Regions from separate parts of the Bacillus sp. GbtcB14 genome, predicted to be linked through region 4. Evidence: riboswitches for the same ligand, from Rfam matches in the RefSeq annotation. Region 4 holds a riboswitch; each other region holds the start of a gene.
The links. A riboswitch is a leader RNA that binds a small molecule or an ion and turns the genes downstream of it on or off. The one in region 4 is predicted to bind S-adenosylmethionine.
Positions count from the first base shown of each region.

Region 1: linked by a shared signal. The riboswitch ahead of KVT31_RS21590 (methionine ABC transporter ATP-binding protein) and the one ahead of KVT31_RS24785 (MetQ/NlpA family ABC transporter substrate-binding protein) in region 4 are both predicted to bind S-adenosylmethionine.
Region 2: linked by a shared signal. The riboswitch ahead of KVT31_RS15905 (amino acid ABC transporter permease) and the one ahead of KVT31_RS24785 (MetQ/NlpA family ABC transporter substrate-binding protein) in region 4 are both predicted to bind S-adenosylmethionine.
Region 3: linked by a shared signal. The riboswitch ahead of KVT31_RS10245 (LLM class flavin-dependent oxidoreductase) and the one ahead of KVT31_RS24785 (MetQ/NlpA family ABC transporter substrate-binding protein) in region 4 are both predicted to bind S-adenosylmethionine.

Region 1 is NZ_JAGXJT010000008.1:24,574-27,709, forward strand. It holds gene pruA (L-glutamate gamma-semialdehyde dehydrogenase) at 1-95, shown strand, start outside; gene KVT31_RS21580 (hypothetical protein) at 299-448, shown strand; gene KVT31_RS21585 (cysteine hydrolase family protein) at 681-1,244, opposite strand; SAM riboswitch class I at 1,486-1,591, shown strand; gene KVT31_RS21590 (methionine ABC transporter ATP-binding protein) at 1,715-2,734, shown strand; gene KVT31_RS21595 (methionine ABC transporter permease) at 2,724-3,136, shown strand, end outside.
Region 2 is NZ_JAGXJT010000005.1:69,765-72,900, forward strand. It holds gene KVT31_RS15900 (VanW family protein) at 33-944, shown strand; SAM riboswitch class I at 1,162-1,268, shown strand; gene KVT31_RS15905 (amino acid ABC transporter permease) at 1,338-2,006, shown strand; gene KVT31_RS15910 (amino acid ABC transporter ATP-binding protein) at 2,025-2,786, shown strand; gene KVT31_RS15915 (amino acid ABC transporter substrate-binding protein) at 2,798-3,136, shown strand, end outside.
Region 3 is NZ_JAGXJT010000003.1:250,512-253,647, reverse strand. It holds gene KVT31_RS10250 (ATP-grasp domain-containing protein) at 1-639, opposite strand, end outside; gene KVT31_RS10245 (LLM class flavin-dependent oxidoreductase) at 632-1,690, opposite strand; SAM riboswitch class I at 1,773-1,879, opposite strand; gene KVT31_RS10240 (hypothetical protein) at 2,116-2,322, shown strand; partial or broken gene KVT31_RS10235 (sensor histidine kinase) at 2,612-3,025, opposite strand.
Region 4 is NZ_JAGXJT010000012.1:30,054-33,189, reverse strand. It holds gene KVT31_RS24795 (hypothetical protein) at 1-334, opposite strand, end outside; gene KVT31_RS24790 (NAD(P)-dependent alcohol dehydrogenase) at 487-1,395, shown strand; SAM riboswitch class I at 1,476-1,590, shown strand; gene KVT31_RS24785 (MetQ/NlpA family ABC transporter substrate-binding protein) at 1,675-2,487, shown strand; gene KVT31_RS24780 (methionine ABC transporter ATP-binding protein) at 2,500-3,136, shown strand, end outside.

The DNA.
Region 1 (3,136 bases), on a different contig from region 4:
GTGGCTTTAACATGTCTGGTACAGACTCTAAAGCTGGTGGCCCTGACTACTTAGCACTTCACATGCAAGCAAAAACTACTTCTGAAACTTTATAAGAAATAGTAGAAGAGATCTTCGCAGTCTGCGAAGATCTCTTTTTTTTTTTTTTTTTTTTTTTTTTTGAAAAATTTTCTATATGTGGATTAAGATAGATATCAGTAGAAAAACTAATAAAGTAATAAGGTTTACTTCAGTAAATAAGATATATTATATTTGTTGGATAGATTCTCTTTAAAGATAAGAAAAGTAGGTGAACAAAGTGGGAAAATATCAATTGGATTACAAGAGTCAGGTAGCTGTGGCAAAGTTTCATGAAAAACAGACGCCTGCCAAATTTGATAAAAAGCAGCAAATTGAAAATTTGCGTGCGGAGTATTTGAAAAAGAAGCAAAAACAAACAGATAAATAATATGTTACGTTTTTGATAGGAGAAACTAGTTCTAAGTACCATATATTACTATTTGGTACTTAGAACTAGCTAAACCCTATTAATATCGGGATAAACATGTAAATAGAAACAAAACAACGAGAAAAATTGATTTATTAGTCATATTTTTTAGTATTCATTTTAAGAATTTCCTGTATAATACAATTTGAAAGAAAATCTATGGTTTGACAAGAAACACTCTTTTCGGTTTTGCTCACTGAAGGGAGTGTTTTTTTATAGCTAAAAACTCCTCTGTACTCATTACATTTGCATATACGCCATTTAAACTAGCTAAAATTGTGTTATGAATATAAACGGCTGGTATCGTAGCATTCTTAAAAGAAAGATCTTTTGTCGCACAAGCATCATGTATAACGGTACATGGAAAGCCGAAATCAAAAGCGGCCCTTACGGTAGCATCAATACACATGTGAGTCATCATCCCGCATATGACGACGTGCTCAATATCTAAACGTTGTAAGTGTTCTAGAAGAACGGTTTCGCGGAAACTATTTGGATAATGTTTGAGTATAACGGTTTCTTCTCTAAGTGGGCGTACGCTTTCATGAATATGTACACCTTCTGTATTGGGTAGGAAAAAAGTAGCATCATCTTTAATTGCTACATGTTGGATATGAAAAATAGGTTCGTTTTTCGTTCTAAAGAATTGTAGTAGCTGACTAGCATATTCGCTTGCTTCTACTGGATTGCGCAATTCCATCTTTCCATTCGGAAAATAATCATTTTGAATATCAACGAGTAAAAGAGCTGTTTTCATATATTTATCTTCCTCCGATTTCATATTCAAATAATGGTATTCAATTAGTAGAGAAGATTATCCTTTTTAAAAATATGCAGGAGGAGAATTTTACATAACTTTAAAGGTTACTATTTTATTATGAAATTCCATCTAAAAATTTTAATAAAGAAATAATTTATATTTTTCTAAAAAATGTATTGACTCTTATTATTCTGAGTTCTATAATGAAAATTAATTAAACGACAATTAAATCGATACATTCTTATCCAGAGAGGTGGAGGGACTGGCCCTACGATACCTCAGCAACGGGTTTTTTAATACCGTGCTAACTCCAGCAAGCCTATGAAAGGCTTGGAAGATGAGAAGATGTGAACGAGTACATATAAGTGCTCTCCTTCTTATCTTTATGGTTGATAAGAAGGGGAGCACTTTTTATTTTACCTCGAAAGCTCTACTTCAAGTTTTTACAGCATATAGGAGGGGAAAAAATGATTTCTTTTAACAATGTAAGTAAAGTATATGAATCAGGTGGGCAATCTGTTCATGCGGTGGAAGATGTAACATTATCAGTTGAGAAGGGCGAGATATTCGGCATTATCGGTTTTAGTGGCGCTGGAAAGAGTACGTTATTACGCCTAGTAAATATGTTAGAGAGGCCAACGGCGGGAACGATTTCAATAGATGATAAAGATATTACATTACTATCGACGAAAGAATTACGGAAGCTAAGACAAAGAATCGGGATGATTTTTCAAAGTTTTAATTTATTCAATTCAAGAACCGTGTTTGGGAATATTGCTTATCCATTAAAATTAGCGAAAGTACCAAAGAATGAGATAAAAGAAAGAGTAAATGAACTGCTAAAGTTTGTAGGATTAGAAGATAAAGCAAACTATTATCCAGAGCAACTATCAGGCGGACAAAAGCAGCGTGTTGGTATTGCAAGAGCACTTGCAACATCACCAGACATTCTTATATGTGATGAGGCAACATCAGCTTTAGATCCAGAAACAACGACAGAAATTTTGAACTTATTAAAGAAAGTAAATCGAGAATACAATGTAACAATTCTTCTTATTACACATGAAATGCATGTTGTGAAAGAAATTTGTCACCGTGTAGCTGTAATGGAGAAGGGGAGAGTTATTGAAGAAGGAAAACTGTTTGACGTTTTCACACAACCGAAAACAAAGACGACTCAAAACTTTGTACGTTCTATTATTAATGATCATTTACCGGAAAGTGTTCTAGGTAAAATTCAAAATGGTGGACAGATTTATCGCTTAACATTTACTGGTGAAGAGACAGGGCAGCCAGTACTATCATATATTGCGAAAAATTATAACGTCGATGTAAACGTACTGTATGGAAATATTATTGAACTCCAAAATGTGCTATTTGGAAATCTTCTTGTAGAATTGCAAGGTGAGCAGAAGGAAATTCAAAAAGCATTACAACATCTAAGACTGCAAGTGCAGCTGAAGGAGGTAGAAGCTCATGCGAGTTGATTGGAGTATATTTTGGCCTCGCATAGTAGATGCGACGGGGGATACCCTCTTAATGGTAATCGTAACCCTTATATTTGCTACAATTCTTGGTATACCTCTAGGTTTACTGTTATATGTAACAAGGAAAGGGAACTTTTTAGAAAATAAATGGGTCTTTTCTATTCTTAATATCATTATTAATACAATTCGTCCGGTTCCATTCATCATCTTCTTAGTAGCTTTAAGTCCACTAACAAGAAGTGTTATCGGAACGACGATTGGAACAGCAGCAGCAATCTTTCCAATGACGTTAGTTGCATCAATCGGTATTGCTAGAATGGTTGAAACAAATCTTGTTTCAGTTCCAAAGGGAGTCATTGAAGCAGCGCAAGCAATGGGTGCTTCACCATTTAGAATTGTTTT
Region 2 (3,136 bases), on a different contig from region 4:
AAAAGTAATATTGGGAAAAAGGGGAGAGTATATTGTTCCGTAAAGTAAAGGGTATATTAGTTGGGGTGTTATGTGTAGCTGTAGTGAGTGGTTGTGGTACAAAAGTAAGTGATGTTGCATTAGTAAGTGATATTGGTGGCCACACGGTAGAGGCTAAAGCAGAAGTACAGGATTCTATTAGTTTAGTTGATGGTCGAACTGGTACGGAAGTGAAAAAGTTAGATTTATCGAGTCTAGGCTATTTTGAAGATGAAGCAAAATTTAAAAAATCGGTAGAGAAGGTTGCTAAGGAAGTTGGTAAAAACGTTGACAAAAAGATGGTTCCTTCACGTTTAACATCTGACGGAAGTTGGCAAGAAGGAAAGCCTTCTTTTGAATTAATGGAAAAAGAGTTAGTAAATAAATTATTAAACGTTGGTATGTGGGATTCTTCATATCAATTACCTATTGTTGAGAAAAAACCTACCGCAACATTAAATGATGCACAAGGAAGTGGCACGGTAATTGGTAGATATGAAACGAATTTAGGTGGCTCAACAGGTGGTCGTATTGAGAATATTCGTTTGTCAGCAGCGAGCATAAATGGAGTTGTATTAGCAAAAGGAGACAGTTTCTCTTTCAATGCATTAATTGGTGATACAACGCCAGATAAAGGATATCAACTAGGAAAAGAAATTGTAGATGGTAAATTAGTAGATGGATATGGCGGTGGTGTTTGTCAAACATCATCAACATTATACAATGCAGCAGATCAAGCTGGTTTGAAAATGGTAGAGAGAACTACACATTCTAAAACAGTAGGCTATGTTCCACAAGGAAGAGATGCTACGATTGCTTATCCATACTTAGACTTAGTGTTTGAAAACACGAATGATGCACCTGTGAAACTCTATATGGGCATTCAGGGCGGAAAGTTAGTTGCTGAAGTACATAAAATGAAATAAGTATAATACTAAAGTAAAGCCATTATTTCTAAGTTTGATAGAAGTAATGGCTTTTTCAGTGCGATTAATATTACACTTCAAGATATAATGCATTTTAGCAGGAGTAAAACAGTCTTAAAAAGTATTGAATTTAATTCTTAGTTTTCCTATTGACATTATCAATAATAGAATGTATTCTTCATAATAACAACTAAATAAATGGAAAAAATTATTAGTTTTCTTATCAAGAGAGATGGAGGGACTGGCCCGATGAAATCTCAGCAACAGGCTACAAAAGTACTGTGCTAATTCCAGCAAACGTATGAAGCGTTTGGAAGATGGGGGGAAATGGATTAACATTCAACTCTTCTTATATGTGTAAGAAGAGTTTTTTGTTTAGAGAGGGGGGATAGAGTGAAGTTTGATGTAACGTATTTTTTAGAAAGTTTTCCGCAATTATTTAAGTACGTATACATAACGTTAGGGATTACTGTAGTTTCAATGATTATTTCTTTTGTTATAGGGATTGGCTTGGCGATCATAACGAAAAACAAAACGAAATTTTTATATTCTATTGCAAGAGTATATATATCTTTCTTTAGAGGAACACCTTTATTAGTTCAATTATTTGTGTTGTATTTCGGATTGCCGCAAATATCCCCGACCTTTACAGTGCTTACAGCAATGCAAGCAACTCTAATTGGGCTCAGTTTAAATAATGCTGCTTATTTGTCAGAAATTATTCGAGGCTCCTTAAATGCTGTAGAATCAGGACAAATGGATGCTTGTTTATCAGTTGGAATGACAAAGGCACAAGCTATGCGGCAGATTATCTTTCCACAAGCTATTCGTGTCGCAGTACCGTCACTTGGAAATAATTTTGTCGGATTGTTAAAAGAATCTTCATTATCTTTTGCACTTGGGGTGGCTGAAATTTTGGCGCAAGCGAAAATGCTAGCGGCACAATCGTATCGTTATATGGAAAGTTATTTAGCGGTAGCGATTGTATATTGGATTATTACAATTGTAATTAGCTGGGGACAGAAAAAATTAGAAAGGAAACTTGATGCACCGTACTTGTAAAAGGAATGGGTGATATATGTGATTGAGATAAGAGATTTGTATAAGTCTTACAAGCATAATGACGTACTAAAAGGAATCTCACTTACTGTAAATAAAGGAGAAGTGGTAGTCATTATTGGGCCTTCTGGTTCAGGTAAATCGACATTATTAAGATGTTTAAATTTATTAGAACAACCAGAGGATGGAAGGATTAGAATTGAAGATTTAGAGATTCATGCGAAGAGATTTTATAAAAAGGAAATAATAAAATTACGCCAAAAAACAGCTATGGTCTTTCAAAACTATAATTTATTTAAAAATAAAACAGCATTACAAAATATTACAACGCCATTAACAGTTGTACAGAAAAAAAGTGAAGGAGAAGCACAGAAAATAGCAAGAAATCTATTAAAACAAGTAGGTTTAGCTGATAAAGAGGCTTCTTATCCATCAATGTTATCAGGTGGACAACAGCAAAGAATAGGGATAGCTAGGGCAATGGCTTTAAATCCTGCTGTATTACTATTTGATGAACCGACTTCGGCACTCGACCCAGAATTGGTGAACGAGGTATTGCAAGTGATTAAAGATTTGGCAAGGCAGCATATAACGATGGTTATTGTTACACATGAAATGAATTTTGCGAAAGAGGTGGCAGATCGCATTATATTTATGGCTGATGGCATTGTTGTAGAGCAGGGAACGCCGGAAGAAATTTTTCGGAATCCCAAAAATGAACGCACACAAAAATTTTTACGACAACTAAATGCTTCTGAAGAAGGCAATCATTTCGTTATTTAGGAGGAAGAGTTATGAGAAAATCATCATTATTACTAACATTAGCATTAACAGTATCAGTTGGAGTTTTATCAGCTTGTGGTTCGGATAAAGCAAGCGAAAAAACAAATGAAAAAGTAGTGAAAGTTGGGACTTCCGCAGGGCGTAGCCCATTTATTTTTAAAGAAGGTGAGAAAGTAAAAGGGTTTGATGCTGAGATTATTGAAGCAGCTGCTAAAAAGGCTGGATATAAAGTGGAGTGGAATGTTTCTGATTTTGAAGGATTATTCGGTTTATTAGATTCAGGTCGTATTGATACAATAGCAAATGAATTATCCGTTTCTTCGGAAAGAAAAAAGAAATATGATTTTTCA
Region 3 (3,136 bases), on a different contig from region 4:
TGCTGGACAAAGTTCAAATCCTTCTGATGTATCTACTTTAACTGCATATACAAACTGGCCGCCTACAAACTCACAACGTGTAATGTATGGTTCTGGCGCTTCAATATATTGCTGGATTAAAGTAATTCCATCAATGGGTTCTTCAAACGTCGGACCATCCAAATATTGTTCTAAAGCATCAATAGAATGAAATAGTTGAACACCAAGACCTTTACCTGCACGGTTATGTTTTGTAATGAACGGTACTTCCCCTAACTCCCTTGCTGCTTTTACTATATGATCACGGCCCACAGCACCAATTGTTTTCGGCACTTGTATCCCAAAATTTCTTAATGCTGCATATTGATTCAATTTACTTACTTCAAGGCGTAATGCACGAGACCCATTAAATACTGTGCGCCCGTATCCCTCTAGCCAAGCAAGGACTCCTTCCGTCAACTCAGGTGCATATCGATGACCTCTCGTATGTGAAGAAGCACTCATGCGGCTATAAAAAACACCTTGAGGAGGTTCTTTTTCTAACGAAAGTGTTCCTTCATCTAAATGCCATTCCTCATAAGGTAACTCTAGTTCTTCTAACCTTCTCACCAAATGATCCGTCCATTCTTTATTCTCATGTAATATGTAAATTTTACTCATTTGTAATCAATTCCTTTCTTTTTGCTTCAACTAATGGCATCACTTTTTCAGAAAATCGTTTCATCTCTTCAAGCTGTGGCGAAAATTGTAAAAGTAATAACGTAACACCCACTTTTTCAAAAGCGAGTATCCTTTCTGCAATTTGTTCTGGTGTTCCGATTAGATTAGGACGTAACCCGCGATTGGATACGGAATAATCATTCAATTTCACTTGCTGTTCCAAATGCGATTTACTAATAAAGTCTTGGTAACCCGCGTAACCTAAAGCATCGTCTTTCACATCCGTTATGCGTCTCCATTCTTCTAATGCCTCTTCTTCTGTATCACGACAAATGACGTAAGCCGCAAGCCCAAATGACTGCAATGGCTCCTCTGTGACTTTCTTTCTACGTTTCTTCATATCTTCTATTTTCACAGATACCTCTTCCACTGTTCCCCCATGCATGACATATGCATCCGCGTGATTTACAATGACCTCTTTTCCTCTTTCACTTTCACCACCTGCATAAATCTTAATGCCCTGTTTCTGCACAGGCTTTGGACTTAAATGTGTATGATGAAGCTCATAAAAATTCCCTTTATAAGAAAACACTTCTTCTTTCCAAAGTTCCTTCAAAATTGTTACAAATTCCTCTGTGCGATCATATCTTTCATCATGTGCGGTAAATACTCCGCCATACTGCCTCGCTTCTTCTTCCCACCATGCTGAAACTACATTCAATGTAAAACGGCCATTACTTAATTGATCGATATTCGCTGCCATTTTCGCTGTAACTGCTGGATTGTGGAAGCCCGGTCTGACAGCTGTCATAATCTCTAATTTATCCGTTACTGCTGCAAGTGCTGCCGCAGTTGTCCACGCTTCTAAACTTGGTGCTGAAACACCTTTTATATCATTTAAGTTTAATTCCGCAATAAGTGTTGTTGAAAAACCTAATTGTTCTGCCGCTTGCGCTGTTTGTTTTGCATACTCAAACGTAGGCGGCATAGATTCATTATCTACATTTCGAAGCCATCCCCCAAAAATCGGTAACCAAAAACCATACTCCACTACCTATTCCCCCTTTACCTTTTAGCCATAAAAAAGGCTACTCTTATCAAAATAAGAGTAGCCTTCTTGACTAAGTGAACCGCTCTTATCTTTCAGGTGTTTCTTCACCTGCAGGATTTGGCACCTTTCGTCTCATACGAGGTTGCCGAAGTTTCATAGGGCCCGTCCCTCCACTTCTCAACATAAGAATTGTTTGGTTTCCATTTATTATAATCATCAGAATAATAAAAATCAATCATTTAATACTCATTTTTCCTATAAGTATTAAATGATATATAAGAAATCATATTTTTATAGAGCTTCATAAGGGTATTGTTTTACTTACGAATATATAAAGGGGTATGTTGTATCATGTCGAAAATATCATGTATAACCAAGTTGCTTTACTTCTATCTTAAAAACACAGCAAAAGAGGTGTTAGTAACATGAAAAATAAACGATGCGAGAATTGTGGTTCTACTACATTTAAAGAAGGAAGAGTTGGATCTGCTTATCATGCATATGTTTGTGAAGATGAATCTAGTAGATTCTTTTCAGGCGGGAAGCGTTCCAAACTATTAACCACATTTTGTTTAGAGTGCGGTGAGGTGCAATCATTTAGAGTTGAAAAACCAGATAAATTCAGAGAATAAAATATACCCAAGACACTTCTTGACGGTAGTGTTTTACTCATAGCCTCATTCTTTTTTTAGACGATTTGTTTTTTCTTCATATACACAAAAGAAAGAAAAATGAACAAATAACACAACAGTTAGTTACAACTATTGTGTCATTTAAACACTCAAACATCACTCACTAAAATCCTAGTGTAATGCAGGATGCGGCCATTGATAGTATATGTTTAAAAAAGATGAAATCACCGATTTCATCTTTTTTTAATACGTTATTTCGATTCTTTCTATTCAATATGTCGAATTTGTACTATCGTTTTTCAATTGGTAGTTTAAATGTAAAAGTACTGCCTTCCCCTAATTTACTTTCAACGGTAATTTTTCCTCCGTATAGTTCGACAATCCATTTCACCATCGACAATCCTAAACCTGTGTTTCCAATGTTTGAAGATGTTCGTGCTGCATCAACTCGATAGAAGCGTTCCCATATTTTCGTAATATGTTGCTCGCTGATGTCTATACCATTATCGGAGACTTTACCTATTATGTTGGGTTCATCACGGAACAGTTGTATATTCACACTGCCATTCTCTTTGCCATAAGCAATCGCATTCGTCAATAAATTCATTAATAAACGCATCATCAATGTTTGGTCTGCTTTAATAAATAGGTCTTCCTCTATATTTGTTGTTATTTCAATTGAAGATTCTTGAACCATTATAGAGAATACCTTTTACAATCCACCGACGAAGCTCGTACGGTCTTTGCTGTATTTTGTCAGATTAGTAGATTGTATTTATATGTTACCTTTAAAAGAAATTTATAATAGAATTTT
Region 4 (3,136 bases):
CTTTACCATCCACAGTATATACTACAATATCCGTACCAGAAACATTCATTTCAGAACGAGAATTCTTTGTCTTTGGCTCTAATTGCATCTTAGCCTTTAATATATCCATCTCTGTTCCCTCAGCTTTTATCCCTACATCATATGTCATCGTTACATGTTCTTCATTTTTAAAAGCTTCGTTCGTTTTCGTGAAAACATCCTTCGCGGCTAATTCCTTTTCTTTTTGAACTGATTCTTTTTTCGGTTCATCCGTCTTTGCTGTTTTCTCATTACTACATCCTGCACCTAACATAACCGCAAATACTAGACTAGAAGTTAAAATAAGTTTTTTCATAATTCCCCCTCCTTCCCCAAAGGATATCATCTATTTCTCTCTGAAATCTATATAATTTTTAATCTCCCTATTTAACTTTATTCCTCTCATAGCAACATTTTTAAAGAACTAGTTAAATATGATGTAATAACAACTCATTTCAGGAGGTCATTATGAAAGCAATAATTTGCACAAAGTATGGACCACCTAATGTTCTCAAACTTCAGGATGTAGCGAAGCCTACTCCCAAAAAGAATGAAGTATTAGTTAGAATTCACTCAACAAGTGTAACGACTGGAGATTGTAGAATGCGCAGCTTTAATAGCCCTCTCTTATTTTGGATTCCTATGCGGATCATATTAGGTTTTAGAAAACCGAGAAAGCCTATACTCGGTGTAGAGTTATCCGGTGAAATCGAAGAAATAGGAACAGATGTAACTCAATTTAAAAAAGGAGATCAAATTTTTGCATTAACAGAGCTTAATGTCGGTGGTTATGCAGAATATACATGTATACATGAAAGTGGATTAATAGCATTAAAACCTACCAATGTAACGTATGAGGAAGCAGCAATTATTCCCTTTGGCGGAACTTCGGCACTACACTTCCTACGAAAGGCCCGTATAAAAAGGGGGCAACAAGTGCTAATATATGGCGCATCTGGATCAGTAGGAACAGCTGCCGTACAACTTGCTAAATATTTCGGTGCAACCGTTACAGCTGTTTGTAGTCATTCAAATTTTGCACTAGTGCAATCTTTAGGAGCTGATAAAGTAATTGATTATACGAAAGAAGATTTTACTAAGCGGGGCGAATACTATGATGTTATATTTGATGCTGTTGGAAAACATAAAAGATCCCTTGGAAAAAAAGCATTAACGCCTACGGGTGTATATGTATCTGTTAATGGCATGATGGCAAAGGTCAGTAAAGAAGATATGTTTCTACTAAAAAAACTAACTGAAACAGAAAATTTAAAGCCTGTTATTGATAGAACTTACCGATTAGAAGAGATTGCTGAAGCCCATATGTATGTAGAAAACGGGCATAAAAAAGGTAACGTTTCGATTACCTTAAAATAAAATATATTCAGAAAATAGCATTGACAATTCTTTTTGTAAGATTTACTATTAGTACCATATTAAAAAACTACATACACATACTCTTATCAAGAGTGGCGGAGGGACTGGCCCGATGATGCCCGGCAACCGAGCTTATGACGTATAAGCTAAGGTGCTAATTCCTGCAAAACGAGTTTTCGTTTTGGAAGATAAGAGAGGAACCTATTTTGTCTATTCGGCACCTCTCTTATTTTGAGAGGTGCTTTTTATTTTGTAACGTATATGAAGGAGGAATTATAGATGAAAAAGGTATTATTGAGCATTGTAAGTGGAGCGGTATTATTGCTAGGTGCATGTGGTGCTAATTCTGACAAAGAGGTAAAAACATTAGATGAGAAAAAGATTACTGTCGGTGTAACAGGTGGACCACATGAACAAATTTTTGAAAAGGTAAAAGAAGTAGCAGCGAAAGATGGGCTCGAAATTGATGTAAAGGTATTTAATGATTATGTAGCACCAAACGTATCCCTAGATGAAAAAAGTCTTGATGTAAATAGCTATCAAACGAAATCTTATTTAGACGTATTTAAAGCTGAACGTAATATGAAATTAACGGAAGTATTTTCAACAGTTACATTCCCTATGGGCGTATATTCTAAAGACATAAAAGATGTAAAAGACTTAAAAGAGGGCGACGCAATCGCTGTACCAAATGATCCAACGAATGAACTTCGAGCTTTAAAACTATTTGAAAAAGCAGGTGTTTTAAAAGTGGATCCAAAGGCTACAGAAAAAGCGACTGCGAAAGATGTAATTGAAAATCCAAAGAATTTAAAGATTGTTGAATTAGAGGCATCTCAATTACCGACACAACTAAGTGAAGTGAAAGCAGCTGCAATTAATACAAACTTTGCATTAGGTGCAAAATTAAGCCCTGCGAAAGATTCTATCTTCCGTGAGGGAAAAGATTCACCATATGTGAACTGGGTCGTTGTTCGTACTGAAAATAAAGATGATGCTGTTGTAAATAAATTAAAGAAAGCCTATCAATCTAAAGAAGTAAAAGAATTTATCGAGAAAAAATTTGATGGTTCAGTTTTACCATCTTGGTAGGAGCTGACGATAATGATTGAATTAAAAAATGTATCCAAAGTATTTACAACAAAAAAAGGGAATGTAGAAGCTCTTAAACCTACTTCCCTTCAAGTAAAAAAGGGCGAAGTATTTGGAATCATTGGATATAGTGGCGCTGGTAAAAGTACATTAATTCGATGTGTAAATTTATTAGAAAAACCAACGACAGGAAATATTATCGTAAACGAGAAAGATTTAACTACACTGTCGACAAAAGAATTAGCAAAAGCGAGACAAAAAATTGGAATGATTTTTCAAGGGTTCAACTTACTTAAAACCGTTACCGTTTATGAAAATATTGCATTACCTTTACGCCTATCGGGGCTTCCCAAAAATGAAATTGAAAAAAGGGTAGAAAAGTATCTACGTATCGTTGATCTTTTTAATCGAAAAGATTCATATCCAAGTGAACTTTCTGGCGGCCAAAAACAACGTGTAGCAATCGCTCGTGCACTATCTCATGAACCTGAAGTGTTATTAAGTGACGAAGCAACGAGTGCTTTAGACCCCGAAACAACTGAATCTATCCTTGATTTGTTATTAAAGATTAATGAAGAAATCGGGATTACAATTTTATTAATTACACATGAAATGAATGTCATCCAGCGTATATGTGACCGAGTTGCTG